One region of the Arachidicoccus terrestris genome, then DNA from elsewhere that is predicted to be linked to it. Evidence: riboswitches for the same ligand, from Rfam matches in the RefSeq annotation. Region 1 holds a riboswitch; the other holds the start of a gene.
What was found. A riboswitch is a leader RNA that binds a small molecule or an ion and turns the genes downstream of it on or off. The one in region 1 is predicted to bind thiamine pyrophosphate.
Positions count from the first base shown of each region.

Region 2: linked by a shared signal. The riboswitch ahead of thiS (sulfur carrier protein ThiS) and the one ahead of K9M52_RS15760 (TonB-dependent receptor) in region 1 are both predicted to bind thiamine pyrophosphate.

Region 1 covers NZ_CP083387.1:4,042,248-4,046,909, forward strand. The annotation lists gene K9M52_RS15760 (TonB-dependent receptor) at 1-2,045, opposite strand, end outside; TPP riboswitch at 2,118-2,218, opposite strand; gene K9M52_RS15765 (MGH1-like glycoside hydrolase domain-containing protein) at 2,326-4,662, opposite strand, start outside.
Region 2 covers NZ_CP083387.1:592,430-597,091, reverse strand. The annotation lists gene K9M52_RS02345 (hypothetical protein) at 1-107, shown strand, start outside; gene K9M52_RS02340 (FAD-dependent oxidoreductase) at 107-1,654, shown strand; TPP riboswitch at 1,777-1,872, shown strand; gene thiS (sulfur carrier protein ThiS) at 1,930-2,163, shown strand; gene thiC (phosphomethylpyrimidine synthase ThiC) at 2,221-4,062, shown strand; gene K9M52_RS02325 (thiamine phosphate synthase) at 4,062-4,662, shown strand, end outside.

The DNA of each region.
Region 1 (4,662 bases):
TGTTGGGTTTCAATAATGGGGTCCAACTCATTCCAGTCGTTGTCATAGGCCGTATAATAAGCGGTGTACTTATCGATCTTATTTTTGCTGAGAGACAAGTTAAATGCCGCATCCATCCAATTGACAAATTTGTAATTAGCCTGGAGTTCAATACCTGCACGGTAGCTGTTTGGTACATTAATTCTTGTGGCTTCTCCTACATCATTTAATTGACCGGTTAACACCAGCTGATCCTTATAACGCATATAATATAGGCCTATAGCATAAAAGTATTTACCGGCTTTTTTTTCCATTCCCAATTCAAAATCGTGTAATTGCTCTCTTTTGGGTTGGTGTGTCAGACCTGCCTCGAAGTCATCCCGATTAGGCTCTTTGTTGGCCAGGGCGTAGCTCAGATAGGCATTGTAGCCATTTTTGGCGTAAGAGATACCCACTTTTGGGTTGTAGAAATCAAATTTTCTTTCCACTTTTAAATCCGGATGCCCGCTAAAACCTTTCATTTTGTGCCATACATGACGGTATTGCATATCTGCGAATAAATGCCAATAGTCGGCAAAATCATGCATCCATTTCAGATACACATTCTTGTCATATTTATAAGCAGGCGTATTGTAATATTCATACTCAGGTGTCATACCTCCATTGGCTGCCCATATGACCCGCCCGTAATGCCCGCCATCATAATTGGTCCAGGCCCCTCCTAAAGTGAACAGGTCATTTGTCTGTTTCCATTGCAATGAAAAAGTTTGTCCATAAAAATAATTATCTAAATATTTTCTTCGGATGAGGTCTGTGGATAAGGTATCTACTGGTTTGATACCGTAATCTGTGTAATTTTCATTATTTTCATACTCTTCATAATAGCCGATCCCTCTGGTCAGGAAGGAGGCTAAACTAAAGGACCATGCAGCGTTAAAAGAGTGATTGATAAAGAGCTGATAGTGACTTTGTGTATAATTATCAGTTTGATTGGCGTAATAAGAATCGGTAGCCTCAATATACCCCAATTCATTATAGGTAGGATCATCTTTGATATGGTCTTGGGGAACGCCGTTCCAGGCCTGGTAGGTCTTTTCTTTACCGGTGATAAAGTTGAAGCGAACAGTGGTGTTTTTCCCTACATATGCTGTTGAGAATAACAGGGATTCCAGTTTACTGGAGGCGCGGTCAATATAACCGTCACTGCTGATATGGCTTAATCTGATGTCTGCCGTGAATTTACCGTCAATCAGTCCGCTCCCGGCTGCCACCGTATTTTTCCAGCTATTATAGGAGCCATAGCTATTGCTAAGCGTAGCATAGGGAAGTTGATGAACCTGGTTGGTGCTGATATTTATAGTGGCTCCAAATGCACCTGCCCCATTTGACGAAGTGCCTACACCTCTTTGAACTTGTATAGAGTTAATTGAAGAAGCAATGTCTGGCATATCAACGAAATAAGATCCGGAGCTCTCGGCATCATTATAAGGAATGCCATTGAGTGTAACATTGGTTCTCGAAGCGTCGGAACCTCGGATATGGATACCGGTATACCCGATCCCATTACCGGCATCAGAATTGACAACTACGCCTGGCGTCTGGTTTAACAGATATGGCAGATCCCGGCCCAGATTCTTTTCCTGTATTTCTGCCGCATTGATATTGGTTTTGGCAAACGGGGCATGATCGGCTGCTCTTATAGCCCTTACTTCCAGCGGGTCCAGTGCCTTTGTTATAGGCGTCAAAAAGAACACCTTATCCAGTAGGCCGTTACTGGTCCGGATTTCGGGTGAAGAGGGCTCATAACCAATAGCTTCTATCGTGATTTTGTATTTACTGTGTTTTTGGAGCCGCAGTGAAAAATGTCCGTTGTTATCTGCTATTATCTTACCAGAATCATTCTTATTGATTTCCTGAAATCTGACCGTTGCGCTTTCTACCGGTTGCCTGTCTGTATTTATAATACGACCTTCTAAGACAACCTGTTGTGCTTCGGAAAGCAATGGCATCAAACCCATTAATACAACACCTAATAGCGGGCACAAGATAACACAGAACCTTTTCATAAATATTTAAATGTGAACAGGTTACTGTTTAGCAGAGAGGGGAACACTACATATGTGTACTGCAATATGTAGGTGGCGATTTGCAGCCTTCCCTTCGCAGGCATTATCCTGTTCAGGTTATACGGGTTTGATCTCAGCCTTCCGTTTAAGGAAAAGCACCCCGAGGAAAATTACGGCTGCAAAGGTAAGTAAGTATTGGGGAAATTTAAAAAGGATTTTTAAGATTGAATAGTATGGCCATTTGTGATTTGATTATAGAAAGCCCTTTAGGTTGCGGAGGTTATTTTCCTCTTTTTTGGTTATACTTCGACTGGATCATTTTAGCGATAATACCTGTCCAGCCTGTTTGGTGAGAGGCGCCGAGCCCCTTTCCGGTGTCTCCATGGAAATATTCGTGAAAGAGGATGTACTTGCTGAAATTCGGATCGGTCTGCTGTTTTTCATCTCCATTCAGAAAGGCCCTCCTTCCATCTTTGTCTGCAGCAAATAGCTGTAGATTCCTACAGGCCAGGAATTCAGAGATTTCAAGAATAGTCATGTAGTTGCCGCTGCCGGTGGGGCATTCCACTTTAAAATCATTACCATAATAAAAGTGGAACCGCTGCAGGCTTTCCACGATCAGAAAGTTAATAGGCATCCAGATCGGCCCTCTCCAGTTACTGTTGCCACCAAACATATTAGAATCTGATTCCCCTGGCGTATAGGCCACATTATAGTTAAAATCACCAATTTTGAGGGAATATGGATGGTCTTTATGATACTTAGATACGGAGCGGACTCCATATGGGCTAAGGAACTCATTTTCATCCAACATGCGTTCCAGGATCTTTTTCATCCGGTGTCCTCTAAGTAACGATAGTAAATGGAGCGTGTTGTTTTGTTCTTTCCATCTGGACACCAGGCTTGCCAGTTCCGGTTTGTTTTCATAGAGCCAATTCATTCGTTTGATGAATTCCGGTGCTTGTTGCAGACTGGCCTCATCAATGACCTCTACCGCGAAGAGCGGAATAATGCCGACGATACTTCTTAATTTAAGCCGGATATTCTCTCCGTATTTGGTGCGGATCTGGTCGTAATAAAACTCATCTTCCTCATCCCAAAGCCCCTCTCCGTCGCCTTTTACATTTTCCATAGCATAGGCGATGGACAAAAAGTGTTCAAAAAACTTTGATGCCATATCCTGATATACGAGGTCGGTTTTACAGAGCTCTAACGCGATGCGCATCATATTCAGAGCGAACATGGCCATCCAGGCAGTGGCATCAGATTGCTCCAGTTGTACACCATGCGCTGTCGCCTCATTTCTGTCAAATACCCCGATATTATCCAGACCCAGGAAGCCGCCTTCGAATATATTGTTCCTTTCAGCATCTTTTCGATTGACCCACCAGGTAAAATTGAGGAGCAGTTTGTGATAAACTGCTTTTAAAAACTCCGTGTCAGCCTTACCGTTGTTTTTTTCATCAATCTTATAGACTCTCCAGGTAGCCCAGGCATGAACAGGCGGGTTAACATTGCCAAAATCCCATTCATAGGCAGGCAGCTGCCCGTTGGCGTGCATATACCAATCATGGGTAATAATATAAAGTTGATTTTTGGCAAATGCCGAATCTATCATAGCAAAATTTACCGCATGAAATGCCAGATCCCAGGTAGCATACCAGGGATATTCCCATTTATCCGGCATGGATATTATATCCATATTGTCGATATTTTGCCACTCGCTATTACGGCCTTCCTTTCTGGACGCGGGTGGTGGCGGTGCCGTCGGATCTCCCTGAAGCCATTTACTGACATTATAGTGATAGAATTGCTTGGACCATAATGTTCCTGCCAGTGCCTGCCTTTGAATCAGTTTCTCCTCTGCATCCGGTACAATCTCCTGCAAGGCTTCATAATAATGATCTGTTTCCTCCAGTCTAGTTTTATAAATACGATCAAAGTTTTTGAATGGATCTGTGAGTGCTTTCTGGGACAACCTGAATCGAAGCGTTTTTGTTGCCCCTGGTTCTATATTTTCAATGATATGGATGGAGGCTTTCGTCCCCGACTTATCATTTACCGCCTTTACATTGTCATGTATTACGTATTCATTAATGCCATCTTTTAGATAGGTACTGTCATTGGCACTGCCGTAGAGTTTTTGATTGTTGGTTTCGTTATCGCAAAACAGGAAGGCGCCGGAAGACTCTGTATAAAAATGGTAGGTACCTAATGTCTCATGGGTGAACTCCAGATGGTTATTTTCAACAGCATGAATGGCTGGTTTTTTTGCTTGCAATTCCCAGCTCCAGCAGTTCCTGAACCAGAGGGTTGGCAGAATATGGAGGCGTTCTTTAGTATCTGAAGAGCGGTTGGTAACCGTCAGCTGGATTAAAATATCCTCGATATTATTTTTTGCATATTCAATAACGATATCAAAATATTGCCCGTTGTCAAGGATACCTGTGTCCATGAGCTCGAATTCAGGATCCTGATGGGTTCTTTGAGCATTCTGGTCAATTAGCTGCTCATATGGAAATGCCCCAAATGGATATTTGTAGAGCATTTTCATATAAGAATGTGTGGGCGTATTGTCCAGATAATAGTACAGTTCTTTTACATCTTCTCCATGGTT
Region 2 (4,662 bases), 1.5 Mb from region 1:
TTGATATCTTTGACCGGGAAGAGTTACAGTTTCTCTATCAGGAGAAAACAGCGGAAGGAGCGGTGAGTAACTTCAATAAGTTTATTGACAAAGACGAAAATTCCTGATGATGATGAGGCCAACAGGATCAATATGGGAGGCGGACAGTTTGGAAGTGGATTTTCCGGGCCTGGCAGCAGAACATATAACAGATGTCTTGATTATCGGCGGAGGTATCACAGGTATATCACTGGCGGCCCTGCTTGCGGAACAAGGTCAGCCGTCAACTGTGGTAGAGGCTTGCCGGGTTGGAAAGGGCACGACGGGACATAGCACCGGTAACTTATATGAATTAATGGATACTTCTCTTACTGAGTTCTGCGATAAATATAATGAAGAGAAGATGCGAAGTGTTACTCAGGCCAGGAAGAAGGGACTTGAACTCATCGCGGACTTGACCAACAGATATGCTATTGAGGCGAAACAGCGCCGCTGTGATATGTATTTATTTAGTATGGATGCAGATGGTATTGATTTTAACCGGCAGGAATTCCGTGCTGCGAGAAAATTAAATTTGCCGGTCAGGGAGGCAACTGGAGATGAAATTCCATTGCCATCATTTGAAGGTTTTAAGCTGGAAGGGCAGATGCAAATTAATCCGTTGCGCTATGTTACGGAGCTCAGTCAGAAAATAAGCCCTGAACTTGTCAAGATATTTGAAGCTTCGCCGGTTATAGAGATGCAGCGCGAAAAAGATCATTTTACCGTGCGTACCCGCGACGGGATCATTCATGCAAAAACTGTCGTTCATGCCACCCACACGCCGAAAGGCTTGATGTTTGAGCAGGCGCTTTTAGGCCCTTACAGGGAATATGGGATTGCTTGCCGGCTAAGCCATGCACTTGCCTTTAACGGTATATATTGGGGGCAGTTAAAAAATGAGAAATTTTCTGTCCGGTTTTATGAAATAGAAGAGGTGCCGTATGTGCTGGTGATTGGTAAAAAGCACAAGACGGGCGATGTGATGGATAATGAAAGATTGATTAAAGAACTGAAGGAATTCGCTTATCAGTATTTTCCTGTACAGTCAGTGGTGTATTGCTGGGGTGGCCAGCATTACAGGCCAGCTGACCTGCTTCCTTATATAGGTAAGACTGGCCCCGGTGAATATATAGCCACCGGATATGCTACGGATGGTCTTGTGTATGGCACGCTTGCCGCCTCCATTCTCAGGGATCTTATTTTGGAAGGGAAAAGTGAATTTGCGGCATTATTTTCTCCCTCCAGGTTTAATCCGCTTAAGTCGGCAAAAAACTTTGTCCGGGAAAATATCGACGTTGCGGCTAAGTTGGTCAAGCGGGTGCTTGACATCGGAACTTATCATGACAAAGATTTTTCGAAAGTACAGGTGGAAACGGGCGAAGTGATTAATCATGGAGGTCATAAATTAGCTGTATACAGGGCACCGGATAAAAAACTCATTGTTAAATCTGCTGTTTGCCCGCATATGGGATGTATCGTTGGGTTCAACAGCGCTGAACAATCCTGGGATTGTCCCTGCCACGGAAGCCGGTTTGCCGTAACCGGTGAGGTGCTGGAAGGGCCATCTCTGGCGCCGCTGGCTTCTATAACAGGTAATAAAGGGAAGGTTGAAATTATTGAACCTAAGCAATAAGAAAACGCGGGATAATAATTCCTGATTAGCTGCTTCAGCATATGGGTGTAAGTTTATTTTATTAATTTTAGCTCAAAGTATCAGATATTGTTTTTGGTGGATAGTTAAAGATCCTTACCTTTGAATCGCTTTAGGGGTGTCTACAATTGTAGGCTGAGATTTTACCCTCTGAACCTGATCTAGTTCATACTAGCGTAGGGAAAAGTGAAATGCTTTCTTCTGCCGTCCGGCATATAGTGGTCATTCCTAAAGTATTCAATTAAAAAACTTTAGGAATGGAACTGGAAATTAATCAGAAAAAACAGAATTTCTCCTTAGAGCCAGCAGGCGCTGACGGACTTTCAAATCCCTTGTCGCTGGAAAATGTGATGGAGCAGCTTTACCCCGATCGCCCCGGTGGTATTGCCGTTGCATTACATGATCAGGTCATTGCCAGAGCTAACTGGCCATCGACCTTTTTGAAAGAGCATGACAAGTTATTGATTCTAACCGCCACACAGGGTGGTTAATGCGCTCATAACAAATTTCTTACCGATTATATTATTTAATTCAACAGGTTATTATTTATGGAAAACTCCTTAGATGCCCGGTCACCCCAACAAAAAATTTCTCAGGGGCCGATTTCCGGATCTCGTAAAATATATGTATCCGGTTCAATAAACGCCATACAAGTTCCGATGCGCGAAATCATGCAGGCAGACACGAAAGGCGCTGACGGCAGGGCGGTTCCCAACCGGCCGGTTGTCGTTTATGACAGCTCCGGTGCCTACACGGATCCAAAGATCCCTATTGATATTCATCAGGGGCTTCAGCGTTCCAGGGATTGCTGGCTTAGCTTGAATAAGGATATAGAAGAGCTCTCCGGCCCAAGTGCACAGTTTACAAAAGCCTTGCTGGATGGCGCTCCGGCTTCTTCGATACCCGTATTTCCCGGGAAATCCAGGCCCAAAAGAGCAAAAGCCAATGCGAATGTTACCCAGTTGCATTATGCCCGTAAAGGGATTATTACCCCTGAAATGGAGTATGTCGCGATTCGGGAAAACCAGCATCTGGCCTTGATGGGAGATCTTGATCCGGTATTGAACGCTCAGCATCCGGGAGAGGCTTTTCATGCCGGAAGAATACCGGAAATCATCACGCCTGAGTATGTCCGCGCTGAAATTGCGGCCGGCCGGGCGATTATACCCGCTAATATCAATCATCCGGAAATGGAGCCCATGATCATTGGCCGTAATTTTCTCGTGAAGATCAATGCCAATATCGGTAACAGTGCGGTTATCTCCGATATGCATAATGAAGTTGAAAAAGCGGTCTGGGCTTGCCGTTGGGGGGCGGACACGATTATGGATCTTTCTACCGGTAACGATATTCACGAGACCAGGGAATGGATTATCCGTAATGCGCCGGTACCCATTGGTACAGTGCCTATCTACCAGGCACTGGAAAAAGTAGACGGTATTGCCGAAAACCTTACCTGGGAAATCTTCAGGGATACCTTGATTGAGCAGGCAGAGCAAGGTGTTTCTTATTTTACCATACATGCCGGCGTATTGCTGCGTTATATTCATCTTACGGCAAAAAGGGTGACCGGCATTGTTTCCAGAGGTGGATCGATCATGGCCAAATGGTGTCTGTTTCATCATAAAGAAAACTTCTTATACACGCATTTTGATGAGATCTGTACGATCATGAAAAGTTATGATGTCGCTTTTTCACTGGGTGACGGCCTGAGGCCCGGCAGTATCGCAGATGCGAACGATGCGGCACAATTCGCTGAGCTGGAAACCTTGGGCGAACTGACGCGCATGGCCTGGCGGCATGATGTGCAAGTGATGGTAGAAGGGCCGGGGCATGTTCCCATGCATATGATTAAAGAGAATATGGATAAGCAACTGGCGGAGTGTGACCAGGCGCCCTTTTATACCTTAGGGCCCCTCACCACAGATATCGCACCGGGATACGATCATATTACTTCAGCAATCGGTGCTGCCATGATCGGTTGGTTCGGCACCGCTATGCTTTGTTACGTGACACCTAAAGAGCATCTGGGCCTGCCAGACAGAGAGGATGTGAAAACCGGCGTCATTACCTATAAGCTGGCAGCGCACGCGGCGGATCTGGCCAAGGGGCATCCGGGGGCTCAATATAGAGATAATGCGCTTAGTAAGGCCCGTTTTGAATTCAGATGGGAGGATCAGTTTAATTTATCTCTTGATCCCGATACGGCAAGAGCGTTCCATGATGCGACACTTCCTGCACCGGGCGCTAAGCTGGCGCATTTTTGTTCCATGTGTGGTCCCAAGTTTTGTTCCATGAAAATAACGGAAGAGATCAGGAAAAGTGCATTATCCGGCATGCAGGATATGGCGGACAAGTTTAAAGAAACCGGAAAGGAAATCTATCTTTAATGATAATTGTAATCTCCAGACCGGAACTTGCCGATGTCCGTTTATCATACGGCGAGGTCGCTTTGATGACAGCGCTGCTGGACCAGGGGCTCGAACTGCTGCATGTTCGCAAGCCCGCGGCGGATTTTGCTGCGTTGACATCTTTGATAGATCAGTTTAAAATGGAAGATCGGCCAAAGATCGTTCTGCATCCGCCTAAAGATTTGTTGGGCGATCCAGATACGGAAGGCCGGTTGGGGCAACTGTTGCAATGGATGGAACAAATGGGTTTATACAGGTTGCATATTCCGGGGTGGTTGCGTGTACAGGCTGCAGAGGCACTCTTATCAAGCCTGAGATCTGTGGAGCATAGAATGGCCTTCTCCACCGGTATTCATACACCTGCTGAGCTTGATGCTTTGTCCCAAAACAGGAAATCTTCTCTGCGGTATGATTATGTATTGGTCAGTCCACTGTTTGACAGTCTGTCCAAACGCGGGTATAAAGCAAATCCAGCCCTCTGGCGAGTGGTACGGGAAAATAAAAACCCTCATGGTTGCAGACGAATAGCCATGGGTGGCATTCAGGCGAAAAGCCTGCCGGCTATAAGAAACGCTGGTT